One region of the Paenibacillus lacisediminis genome, then DNA from elsewhere that is predicted to be linked to it. Evidence: riboswitches for the same ligand, from Rfam matches in the RefSeq annotation. Region 1 holds a riboswitch; each other region holds the start of a gene.

Region 1 (4,176 bases):
TTTGAATATATGAAACAATTTTTTCCGAAAGCGAAGCTGGAGTACTTTACTTGATTGCTTGACGGCGGGGCATGGCGGCGCAGCTTACGGCGCCTGAAGCTCCGCATAATATTCGCTCAAAAACCGGCCGAAGCTGCGGGCCGCCTTCGGGAGATAGCGCCGCTCCAGCCAGGCGATCCGGAAGACGCGCCGGCATACTGGGCTTTCGATCCGCAGCATTTTATAAGGCGGCAGCTCGTCTTTGCGGCACGCGGGCACGAACGCCACGCCAAGCCCGGCCTGTACCAGGCTGCCCAAAGCGGACGGTTCGTCCACCTCGCAAACGATGTTCGGCGAAATGCCCGCTTCGCGGCAAAACGAGCTGTTTATTTTCCGGAACGGGTGGCCGGCTTTATATTCGATAAACGGCTCGTCCGCGACCTCCTCAAGGCGGATGCTGCTGCTTCGTTCCAAAGGATGCCCGGGCGGCACGGCCAAAAACACCTCGGCGTCCAACACCTTTTGTTCGCGGATGTCGGGATGATCGATGGAGGCAGCGGTAAAACACAGGTCCACCTCGCCATTTTCCAGCAAATCCACCAACTCCTCTGTGGAAGCTGGCGAAGTTTGCAAAATACGAAAATTCACTTCCGGGTGTTCCACGCGATAAGCGCTCAAAGCGGAAGTAATCCGGCCCAGGTTGTTCGTTGCCAGACGAATGCTCCCCCGCTCCGTCCCCGCCAGATCGGCGACTTCCTTGCGTCCTTCCTCAAGTACGTTCAGTGCGATTTCCACTTTCTTCAAAAACGTCCTGCCGAAGTGGTTGAGCCGGATTTGCCGGTTCTGCCGGTCAAACAGCGGCACGCCCAAATCTTGTTCCAGCCGGGCGATCGTTTTGCTCAGCGCGGGCTGGGCGATGTGAAGCTCCTGCGCGGCTTTCGTCATATGCTCCAAGCGGGCGACCGTCTGAAAATATTGCAGCTGCAGCAGTTCCATACTAGTCATTCCTTTTCATTAATATACTGTAGTATATGATTTTATAATTAAATATATATTTTTAATTATCAATATGCAATTATAAAATAACTCATAGCAAAGGTTTTTGAGGAGGCATGATTTGTTATGAGAAAGCAGACAGAGGGAGAATCGGCCGAAAAGCTGATTCGTATTTTGGCATTTACGATGGTGCTTTCGTCGATGAGCGCCACGATGTTTAATATCGTCCTGCCGGAAATTAAAAGCGAGTTCCAATTATCCGTGGCGCAGGTCAGCTGGGTAGCCACTATTTATATGCTGATCTATGCGATCGGATCGGTCATCTACGGGAAATTGGCCGACGTATTCAAGTTCAAAAATTTAATCACATTTGGTTTGGCCGTGTTTTGTCTGGGCTCGCTCGCCGGGCTTGCCGCCCAGGCGTTTTGGATGGTGCTGGCCGGGCGGGTTTTGCAGGCGGCGGGAGCGGCGGTCATTCCGGCGGCGGCGATGATCATTCCTGTCCGCCACTTTCCGCCCGAACGCCGCGGGTACGCGCTCGGAATCACGGCAACCGGACTGGCTGTCGGGGGGGCGATCGGACCGGTCGTTTCGGCGTTGATCGTCAGTCTGGTCGATTGGCGTTGGCTGTTTTGCATTCCGATGCTGATGCTTGTTACCTTGCCGTTTTACCGCCGTTATTTAAGCGAGCAGGCGCCCAAATACGCCAGAGTCGATTGGCTGGGGGCCGGTCTGCTGGGCGGCGCGGTAGCCTTGCTGCTGCTGGGCGTTACTTATGGCCGAATGATGTTTTATCTGGGCAGTTTGCTCTTATTCTTGCTGTTTGCCATCCGCAATCGGACGGCGGCTCATCCGTTCGTCGATCCGCAGCTTTTCCGCAACAGAAGTTATTCCCTGGGGCTGCTCATGTCCATACTGGCGATGGGGATTGGTTATGCACTCCCGTTCCTGTCTCCGCAGCTGTTGGCGGATGTCAACGGGCTGGACTCGGGCTGGATTGGCTTCGCTATGGTTCCGGGGGCGGCGGTGTCGGCTGTTCTGGGCAGAACTGGAGGCAAGCTGGCGGATGCCAAGGGCAACCCGTTTGTGTTTTGCACCGCGTCCATGTTGCTGCTGGTTTGCTTTACTCTGATCTCGATCTTCGCGGGAGCGGCGGTCCCTATGATTGCCGTATTATTAATCTTTGGCAACGTCGGTCAGATGTTTATGCAAATCGCCTTGACAGGCACGATTTCGCGGACGCTGACCAAGGAACAGACCGGGGTCGGCATGGGGCTGCTGTCGATGTCGAACTTTCTTTCCGGCGCGGTGGCGGCCAGCGTCTACAGCAAGGCTGTGGATCAAGGCGGAAGCGTGCGTTGGAACCCGCTAAACCCGTTTGTAAATTCCGGCGCGTACAGTAATATCTATCTCATTCTCGCCGCTTTGGTGGTGATGATGGTACTTTTTTATTATTTTTACTTTTCACAAAATGTCGCACAAAAAATATAAAAATTTTAGATTTTTTTGTCTTATAGGGCTAACAAATGACGCCTGTGCTTCCGATAGAGATAAAGAAAGATATAAAACTTTACACGAAAATGGCAAACCTGTCGAAAGGCAGGGACGCAAAGCTACAGGGCCTGTATTTTTTTGCTGGCAGCCAGTTACCGAAGGGGGTTTTATTTTTTATGCGTAAATTGAAGTTTGTAACGATAGCCCTTGTACTCTTGTTTGCCGGATTTGGCGGAGCGGAGGTGCGGGGAGCCGAACTTGAGGGCTGGCTGGGTAAGGACAACCTGTCCATGGGAGCGATCAGCATCCATTACGACGTGAAGCCGAAAATCAAGACCAAGCTGTTGATCGAGAACGGAAAAAACAAGTATACCTATAATCTGACGTACGGTGCCAAAGAGGAGACGTTTCCGCTGCAAATGGGCAACGGGGATTACACGATAAGCCTGTTGGAACAGATTAAAGGGACCACGTACCGCCTTGTGCACAAGGATACGGTGAAGCTCAGCTTGCAGGATGAGACGCCGGTTTATCTGAATTCGACGCAAAATGTGAATTGGGATATAGACGGCTTGGCGGTGAAGAAGGCGGCGGAGCTGACGAAAGACGCGGCTACCGATGAAGACAAGGTGAAGGCTATTTATAATTACATGATTAGCAATATCAAATATGACGACAGTCTGGCGTTCACCGCTTCTTCGGATTATTTGCCGGATATCGAACGCACTTTGACTGTCAAGAAAGACATCTGCTATGGCTTCTCCTCTCTGTTTGCGGGGATGCTGCGCAGTGTTGGGGTTCCGGCCAAGCTGGCGATGGGATCTTCCGATTATGTGAAGACGTATCACGCCTGGAATGAAGTTTTTGTGAACGGACGCTGGGTGGTCATCGACACGACGGCCGATGCCGGCTGGAAGGGGACAACGACCGCGTTTACTATGATCAAGGACGCCTCTAAATATAAGGCGGACAAGTATTACTAAGCCAAATCATGAACAGCCGAATAGAAAAAAGAGCCTTGAACGTTTGTTCAAGGCTTCTTTGTTTGGGTGGGATATGCTATCTTCTTATTGAAGGGAAGAGTATCCAAGCGGGGGAGTCTGGCTCTAATGAGAGTAATACTTGTGGATGATGAACGGCTGGCCTTGAATTATATGGAGCGGCTGCTGATGAAGCTGGCCGACGTGGAGATTATCGGGAAATTTACCGACCCCGTCAAGGGGATGAGCGAAATTCTCCGGGAGCGTGTGGATGTGCTGTTTTTGGACATCAGCCTGCCGGAAATCAACGGCATTGAATTGGCGGCACGGATTTTGGAATCGAAACCGGAGATACATATCGTTTTTGTCACGGCGTACAATGAATATGCCATCAAAGCTTTTGAGTTAAACGCACTGGATTATCTGCTCAAGCCGATCAGAGCCGAACGCCTGGCCAAAACCGTGGACCGGATTCAGGTGCGGTTGAAAGCGGGACAGGAGGACGTCACCGCTTCCGAACAGGTTGTAAAAATTTGCTTGTTCAAACAGGTTACGGTGGAGGCTCGGCAGGGGCAGCCGGCTCTTCTGCAGTGGCGCACGACAAAGGCACAGGAGTTGTTTCTTTATCTCCTGCAGCACCGGGGAAGGCTAGTCCGGAAGTCGACTTTGATCGATGTGTTGTGGCCGGAATACGAAACGGAAAAGGTTAACTCGCAATTATATACGG
Region 2 (4,176 bases), on a different contig from region 1:
GCCTTGCTCGAGATACTGTACTTCTACGCTTTGCTTATTAGCCGTGTAGTAGAAGATGTACTCGTTGTTGCCCTCGGCTTTAATCGTGTACTCGGCAGTTTTGTTTTCCGGAGTGTAGCCCGGAATTTCAGCTGCTTTGAGAGTTACGGTTTCGCCGGTCACACCCGGAACATTTTGAGACGGAAGCAGTTCTTTCCCCGTGTTCTTATCCACAAACTTCACCGAAACGGTTTGTTCGCTTGGTGTGTAATAGAAGATATGCGGAGCATTTTCCACGCCAAGCTCATAGTTGAAAGTTGGCTCAACCGGGGTGTAGCCGGGGATGCCAATCGCTTTGAGCTCGAGCGTTTGCCCAGTCACGCCTTCAACCGTAGTTGGGTCAGCGAGTTTCTTGTTCGTGCCTTGCTCGAGGTACTGCACTTCTACGCTTTGCTTATCAGCGATGTAGTAGAAGGTGTACTCGTTGCCTTCAGGCTGAATCGTGTACTCGTAAGACTCGTTTACCGGGGTGTAGCCCGGAACATCGGCAGCCGTCAGAGTCACTTTTTGTCCAGCAGCACCTTTTACCGTGGTCGATTGAGCGAGTTCTTTTTCAGTTCCCTGCTCCAAATAATGAACGGTGACTGTTCGTTCAACCGCTTCCTCATATCCAAACCAAACCGTTGGTGTTGGATTGGCGGCGGTGAGCCGGATGCTTGCAGGATTTTCCCCTACTTTCCATTGATACCCGGCAATGTTTTTGGCTGTTACGGAATATTCCGCAGCCCCGATCGGCAAAGCCTCATTCCCGTTTTGATCCTTGTAATACTCGCTATAAAGCAATTCCGCGAATTCCGGCCCTTCCACTTCAACGCCTTCGGCATTGACGGGCTTGCCGTTCGCATTGACTTTATAGCCCTTCATGAGGATGGAACCGTTGCCGATACTTACTTTCGGCACCTCAAAATCCTTCGAAACTTTCTCGTTGTTAACATTCGTATAATCGATTGTCGTTTTGCCGTTCGTAGGATAGAGGATGTCAGAAACGGGGTTTTTGGATTGGTCCAAGACCACTTTGTAAGTCAGTGTAGCAGGTTCACCTTCGGCGATGTTGCCGATGTCCCAAGTAAATGTCTCGGTTGCGGCGTTCCAAGTTACCGTACCTTGCGATGCGGAATAATCCTGAGGACCAACTTGTGCGCCTTGCTTCTTGAGATTGAACATGTCTCCCATGGGATCAACGACTTTGGCCTCTTGAGCCGCATAGGCGATTTTTCCGGCCATTTCGCGGAAAATCGTGTTCAAATCATCGCTGTTGGCAGGGAAGTAACCTTCGCTTTGAATATCTTTCAAGACGTTCATCGCGTTGCTGTTGTTTGAGACTTCCAAGCCTACCGAAAAAATCTTGAGTCCTGCATCTTTGGCGATTTTTGCTTCGGAAATGGTACCGATGCCGTTATCTTTCACAGAATAGTTGTCAATTTTGTAATTCGACAGAGTGTAATTACTACCATTTCCAAGCCTATTCCCATAATTAAATTTTGTGATCGCAAATTTATAATTGCTGTTAGTCCAATCGAAACTCGTAGCCTCTGTTCCTTTGAAGCTGTAGGTCGGCTCGCCGTCGCTCAAAACAACGATGAATTTATTTTGCGCCGAACTGCTGCTCAAAAGATCGCGGGCATTTTTCACCCCTGCCTGAATATTGGTGCCGCCGTTGGCATTAATGCCGTCAATGGCATTCTTCAACGCTTCCTTTTGCGCCGGTCCTTTAAAATCAGAAACCAGCGTGGCGGATTCGTTAAAGGATACTACCGCAATCCGGGTGGACGATTCGGTTAACAGCAAATTATCCACGAATTTTTTCGCGGCCGTTTTTGCGTTGGCCATTTTTTTATTGGTTTCCCAAGGCCAAGTTGTATTCACCATACTCCCTGACTTATCGATGACCAGCACCACGTCCGAGCTAGTCTGGACGTTTTTTCCCTCAGCCTTGAGCGTGATTTCCCATTCGCCCGGGTTCCCCGTAGGTTGGGCGGTTTTGCTCAATTGAATGGCTCCGGGATTCGGCCAGACGGGATCCCCCGAACTTGCGCCGAAGACAGAGATGGGACTCGCAAAAAGCGAAAACATGCAAATCCAAGATAATATAATTTTTAACCCGCGTTTCATAGGTTCCTCCTCATTTTTTCATAGAATTCCTCCCTTTCAGGCACTAATGATCTACCCTCCCTTGCTGCTTGGGTATTTTATATATCTCACGGAAAAATCCGTTGAGAACGAGGGGAAAATAAAAAGGCTGCATAAACAATTACATTCATTGTTATGCAGCCGGACGGTCATTAATTCTTCACAAATTGTTAGACTCCAAGGCTTTGCGACCTAATCTTTCGATTAGTGTGCCAGATATTCGCTTGTGGTTAAAAAGGCCTAGCGATTAGTTAGATATTACCAAACAGATATTAAACAATTTCAATATATTTCAAAAAAAAGCACTTGTCAACAATGAAATTGATAAAAAAATCACAGCAAAGATGATCCAAGCTTCCTCAAAATCGGAAATACTCACAAGCAAGGCATCTTATATTAAACATTATAACGTTATATTTACTATACGATACTTCCGTGTTATGCTAAACGCAGCTTAAACATTATAACGTTTATCCAAAAGAGGCGATCAAAGTGAAAGAAAAATTCGTTCTCCGCCATCTTAAACGGGTGACCGGAGAAGAGATCGACATCGTGATCGAGGCTGGGAAAATCGCCGCGATTACCCCAGCCGGCCAGGCTCATGGAGACAAAGGATGGAGCGGACAGGAGCTTGCGGGCGCCCCGGCAACATCGGAGGCGTCCAGTCTACCCGGACGTGTGGACATCACCGACGGAACAAGAACACGCAGCGCTTCCCCCGTCTACGTATCTAGCGGTTGGATTGATATGCATGTCCACGCTTTTCCGGAATTCGATCCGTACGGTGACGAAATCGACGAGATTGGCGTCAAGCGGGGCGTCACGACGATCGTGGACGCCGGCAGCTGCGGCGCAGACCGGATCGGCGATCTCGTGGCCAGCGGGAAGCAGGCCGACACCAACCTGCTGGCGTTTTTGAACATTTCGCGGATCGGGCTGAAACGCATCGACGAATTGGCGGAATTGGCTTGGATCGACCAGGACCGTGTGAAACAGGCGCTTGCGGATTACGGTGCTTCCATCGTCGGCCTCAAGGCGCGGATCAGCCATAGCGTGGTCCGTGAGAACGGCGTGGAGCCGCTGCGCATCGCGCGGGAGCTTTCGCAGAAGACGGGGCTGCCGCTGATGGTGCACATCGGTTCCGCGCCGCCCGATATCCGGGAGGTAATCCCGCTGCTGCAGCGAAAAGATATCATTACTCATTACCTCAACGGCAAAGCCAACAACCTGTTTGATGCCGAGGGCGAACCGCTTCAGGTGCTCCGTGACGCCATCAGCCGGGGCGTTCATCTCGATGTCGGCCACGGCACGGCCAGCTTCTCCTTCCGGGTGGCCGAGGCGGCCAAACGGCACTGCATCGGCCCGGATACGATCAGCACGGACATTTACCGGGGCAACCGGCTGAACGGCCCGGTGTACAGCATGGCGAATGTGCTGAGCAAGTTCCTATACCTCGGCTACTCGCTTGAAGAGGTCATCGCCGCGGTTACCACGCGCGCGGCGCAGTGGCTAGGCAGGGAGGAGCTTGGCCGCATCAAGGTCGGCGATCCCGCTAATTTAACGTTGTTTACCGTAGAGGAAGCAGCGGCTACGCTTGTCGATTCAGAAGGAGAGCAGCGCGTCTCGGACCGCCGCATCGAAGCCAAAGGAGTGATTGTTGATGGAAAATTCATTAAATGCCAAGTACGGGCTTAAACGCGTCATTAACGCCAGCGGGCGGATGAGCATTCTGGGTGTGTCCGCGCCAAGCGACACCGTGATGGAGGCGATGAAGCAGGGCGGCCAAAGCTATGTGGAAATCGCCGACCTGGTCGACAAGGCTGGAGATCATATCGCAAACCTGATCGGTTCCGAGGCGGCGGTGGTCGTAAATTCGGCTTCGAGCGGCATTGCCCTTTCGGTTGCGGCGATCGTGACCCGGGGTGACCGGCGCCGCAGCCTGCGTTTGCATCAGGAAGAAATTCCGCAAAATGAAATCATTATTTTGAAAGGGCATAATGTGCAGTA
Region 3 (4,176 bases), on a different contig from region 1:
AGCAAGCCATGATCTCTTTGGTCCCGGCCAGATTGACCTCGGTAATCTCGAGCGTTTGTTTTACGGAGTCCATGATTTGTTCCGTGCTTGCGCTGATCTGCTGCGTAACCGCGGAAACCTCCTGAACTCGGGTGGACACTTGCTCGGCCAAATGCACGATTTGCTGGAAGGAGTCGCCGGCAGAGGTAACGAGGATGCTTCCGGTCTCGACCTCGGTCATGACCCGTTTCATCGCTTCGATCGATTGATCGGAGCCTGTTCGGATATGTCCGGCCATCTCGGCGATATCCTTGGCCGATGCCGCTGACTGCTCGGCAAGCTTGCGGATTTCGCCTGCAACCACCGCGAATCCTCTGCCGTATTCGCCCGCTCTTGCGGCCTCGATAGCCGCGTTGAGCGCCAGCAGATTGATTTGGCTGGAGATTTCCGAGATCAGCAGAGTGACTTTGTCGATTTCCTCCGTTCGCTCGCCGAGTTGGTTTACGGTTTCCGACGAAGCGACCGTGGTTTCGTAAATTTTGCTCATTTGGTCAACCAGGCGGTCGATGCCTTCATTGCCCGCATTCGCCTGAGCCGCGGCCTCAGTCGCTTCCTCCGCGACCCCTTGCGATGACAGGGCGATGTGCTCCATGCCTTTTCCGACTTCTTCCAGCATCAGGTGGTTGTTCCGCGCGCTTTCGACAAGCTGCTCGCTTCCTTCGGAAATCATTTTGATTGATTCCGTCACCCCTACAACAAGGTCGTTGCAAAACTCCATATTGCCCGTTAAATTCCGCGACGTATCGGCTACCTTGGCCGACATATCCTGCATATGCCCGGCCGCTTCCCTTAATTGGACGCCGATAAGCTTCAGGTGGCCGGCCAGCTCGCCGAACTCGTCCGTCATCTGCACGTCGCCGTCAAAAGCTAAATTGCCTTCTGCCATAGCTTTGGTCCGCTCGGCCATTTTTTGGACCGATTTGTCGAGCAGGCGGGCAATCAGCACGGCTTCCCCCGCGCTTATCAAGGCAAACAGAACCATCATCAGCACGGCGCTCCAGCCGTTCATCAGCCCAAGCAGATAGAAGACCAGAACGAGCACGATCGCCAGCACCGCAAGCGGTCCGGCAACCAGCAACAACAATTTGCGGGCTAAGCCTTTACCGAAATGTGATAATTTCAAGTTACTTACTCCTTTGCCGTCACTCTATTTCCCTTAGCAGCTGCCGTTTTCCGTGTTTCGCCGTTTTTACTTTTTGGAAGCAGGTCCCCTCCTTGCCCGTAACTTGCCGCGACGATGTAACCAGCCCCAAAGCCCAAATGAAGCCAAAAAAAAGAACTTTCGCGAAGAAAGTCCGGCGGCCAACAAGCCCAAGGTTCAGCATAAGGTTGGCATCCCGGCGGTCATGATTCCGTTAAGAATTTTAGACCCGTGGCTTTGCGTCCCTGCCTTTCGGACAGGTTTGCGATTTACATCTTATTCCTTGTATTTGTTTGTGAATGATGGGAGATTGAGGTCGCGGCGCTCCCACAAATTTAGGAATATAATACTTATATCGGAGGGCAGGTCTTGATTTTTCATAAAATTTTTCGGTAAATTCAAAAAATTTTCAAAAATAGGGGACTAGAGGTGGGTGTCCATGGTTCTAGATGTGGAGGGAAAATATGGGATTGATGGGATAAAAGAACTATATATCCCATTTTTAGATTCGAAGCATTGATAGCTGACCTGCCATATACGGCTGGTTGTCCTCTGACGTAGAACCACCGCAACCGTGAACCCACCGCAACCCCGTAGCGGCTAACGGACCTGAGCGACCTTATTTGCCCTGAAAAGCGGAGTTTCAATTTCTAACGGACCAGAGAGCTCTTATTTGCGCGAAAATGACTAAAAAAGCGCCTTTATATGCCCAATAAGGTCTCTGGTGTCCGTTAAGTTCAAAAAGCCCGCGATTTTGCCGAAATAGCGGCACTCCGGTCCGTTAGGATGCGGCGGGGAGCTCATCGGCTTGATTAAGCGAAAATAAAGCTCGCCGGACGGATGGTCAAGTCAAACAAGAAGTTCGCCTGCCAGCCAAGCGTTAGGTAAAGCAGCGCTTCGACCGTTCTACTAGCTCTGTTCCAGGATGGTGGCCAGCGTAGTGCGGTCAAGCCCTTTGACCAGCCGGATCAGCAGCTCCTTGGCGGCCGCGTAGTCGTCGGTATGGATGATGGACGACGAGGTGTGGATGTACCGCGAGCAGATGCCGATCACGCCCGAAGGCACGCCGATGCCGCTCAAATGTACCGGGCCGGCGTCGGTTCCGCCCGTAGACACAAAATATTGGTATTTGATGCGGTGCGTGTCCGCCGTGTCCCGGATGTATTCCACCAGCCCCCGGTGCGTCAGCATCGTCGGGTCGAATACCCGCAGCAGCGCGCCTTCGCCCAGCTTGCCGAAGGCGCGTTTGTCGCCGGTCATATCGCCTGCCGCGCTGGCGTCCAGCGCAAAAAAGATGTCCGGCTGGATCAGATTGGCCGCCGTGCGGGCTCCCCGCGTGCCCAGCTCCTCCTGTACATTGGCTCCGCAGTACAACACGTTGGGCAGTTTTTCCCCATGCAAAGCTTCCAACAGCTCGATCGCCAGACCGACGCCGTACCGGTTATCCCAGGCCTTGGCCATGATTTTTTTCGGGTTGACGAGCGGCATAAATTCGCAAATCGGCAAAATTTGCTGCCCGATTTGCACGCCGGCTGCTTCCGCTTCCTCGCGGCTGTCGGCACCGATATCCAGGTACATCGATTTTAAGTCGACCGGCTTGCTGCGCTGGGCTTCATCCAGCAGGTGGGGAGGCGTCGATCCGACCACGCCGACGATTTTCCCTTTCGGCGTAATGATCTGCAGGCGCTGCGCCAATACCGCCTGGCTCCACCAACCCCCGAGCGGTTGAAAATACACCATCCCGTTATCGCTGATGCCGGTAGTGATGAAACCTACCTCGTCAAAATGCCCGGCGACCATAACCCGCGGACCCTGCTCATCGCCGCGCAGAACCCCAAACAAACTGCCAAGCCGGTCCTGAACGAACTCCTCTGTATAAAGGGATATTTTATCCTTAACGAAAGCGCGCAGCTCCCGCTCAAACCCGGGAGCTGCCGGAAATTCGGTCAGCTGTTTAAACAGCTGCTGCGTTTTTTCATTCATCTTGTTCCTCTCCTTTTTTCCTGTAAATGGCAAGATCGAACGCTCTTTACTTAGTATGAACTACCTTGTTCCGATTGTCCACGCGCCTGAAAAGGCCTGTTCTTTTGCCGCCGGGCCAAGCACCAAACCCTTAGCGATGCATATACTGCAGCAAGCAAGGGGCCAAATAAGGGAGGCAACAAAATGGAACGCCGCTCCATGGATTGGCTGTTGATCTGTCTTCTTTTTATCCTGTTGGTCATCATTCTTCTACTTCTTTTTTAAAAACAAATAGGACGCCTTGGACGCCAGTTCCGTTGACTACGCTAATCATTTTAACCCAATGCCCGGTGTCCCGAACCCGCCTAAGCGATCTTGGGCGGGTTTTGTTTTGTTTCCGCTGCGCTATGGATGATTTACCAAACATAACAAGCCGGGTACTGACAAATAATGAATATACCGTGCTTATAAGGCATGAGCAGAAAAAGGAGGGATACCGTTTGCCAACAAAAAGTAAACCGGGCGCCCGGGTAAAGCTGAACCATCTGCTGCTGACGGAAGAGGAGTACAAGCAGGTTGCCGATGGGCATAAGCCAAAGCCGAACATTTGGGGCAATTGCCTTAAAGCTTTTCTGGTCGGCGGTTTCATTTGCCTAGTCGGACAAGGTATCCAGCAGTTGTTCATGACGTTTGCCGGGATGACTTCCAGGGAAGCGAGCAGCCCGACCGTCGCCGTGCTGATTTTGATTTCCGTCATTCTCACCTCGCTTGGGGTGTACGATAAAATCGCGCAATGGGCCGGGGCAGGCACCGCTGTTCCCGTAACGGGCTTCGCCAACTCGATGTGCTCCTCCGCCATCGAATCCCGAGCGGAAGGGCTGGTGCTTGGCGTAGGGGCCAATATGTTCAAGCTGGCAGGATCGGTGGTCGTGTTTGGCGTGGTGGCCGCTTTCGTCGTAGGGATGATTTATGCGATTTTCGGTTTGGAGGGAGGCCACTGATGCTTATCGGCGCACAAACATGGGAGTTCCGAT

Evidence for each region. A riboswitch is a leader RNA that binds a small molecule or an ion and turns the genes downstream of it on or off. The one in region 1 is predicted to bind cyclic di-GMP.
Region 2: it holds a riboswitch for cyclic di-GMP, as region 1 does, so the genes downstream of both, ACLD72_RS11630 (MucBP domain-containing protein) here and ACLD72_RS02850 (transglutaminase-like domain-containing protein) in region 1, are expected to answer to the same signal.
Region 3: it holds a riboswitch for cyclic di-GMP, as region 1 does, so the genes downstream of both, ACLD72_RS11945 (methyl-accepting chemotaxis protein) here and ACLD72_RS02850 (transglutaminase-like domain-containing protein) in region 1, are expected to answer to the same signal.

Annotation. Positions count from the first base shown of each region.
Region 1 covers NZ_JBKIAX020000001.1:657,923-662,098, forward strand. The annotation lists gene splB (spore photoproduct lyase) at 1-54, shown strand, start outside; gene ACLD72_RS02840 (LysR family transcriptional regulator) at 85-975, opposite strand; gene ACLD72_RS02845 (MFS transporter) at 1,102-2,466, shown strand; cyclic di-GMP riboswitch class I at 2,548-2,629, shown strand; gene ACLD72_RS02850 (transglutaminase-like domain-containing protein) at 2,646-3,452, shown strand; gene ACLD72_RS02855 (response regulator) at 3,579-4,176, shown strand, end outside.
Region 2 covers NZ_JBKIAX020000005.1:85,609-89,784, forward strand. The annotation lists gene ACLD72_RS11630 (MucBP domain-containing protein) at 1-2,151, opposite strand, end outside; cyclic di-GMP riboswitch class I at 2,303-2,393, opposite strand; gene ACLD72_RS11635 (amidohydrolase/deacetylase family metallohydrolase) at 2,662-3,864, shown strand; gene ACLD72_RS11640 (DgaE family pyridoxal phosphate-dependent ammonia lyase) at 3,830-4,176, shown strand, end outside.
Region 3 covers NZ_JBKIAX020000005.1:169,642-173,817, forward strand. The annotation lists gene ACLD72_RS11945 (methyl-accepting chemotaxis protein) at 1-1,162, opposite strand, end outside; cyclic di-GMP riboswitch class I at 1,368-1,457, opposite strand; gene ACLD72_RS11950 (M42 family metallopeptidase) at 2,090-3,163, opposite strand; gene spoVAC (stage V sporulation protein AC) at 3,643-4,143, shown strand; gene spoVAD (stage V sporulation protein AD) at 4,143-4,176, shown strand, end outside.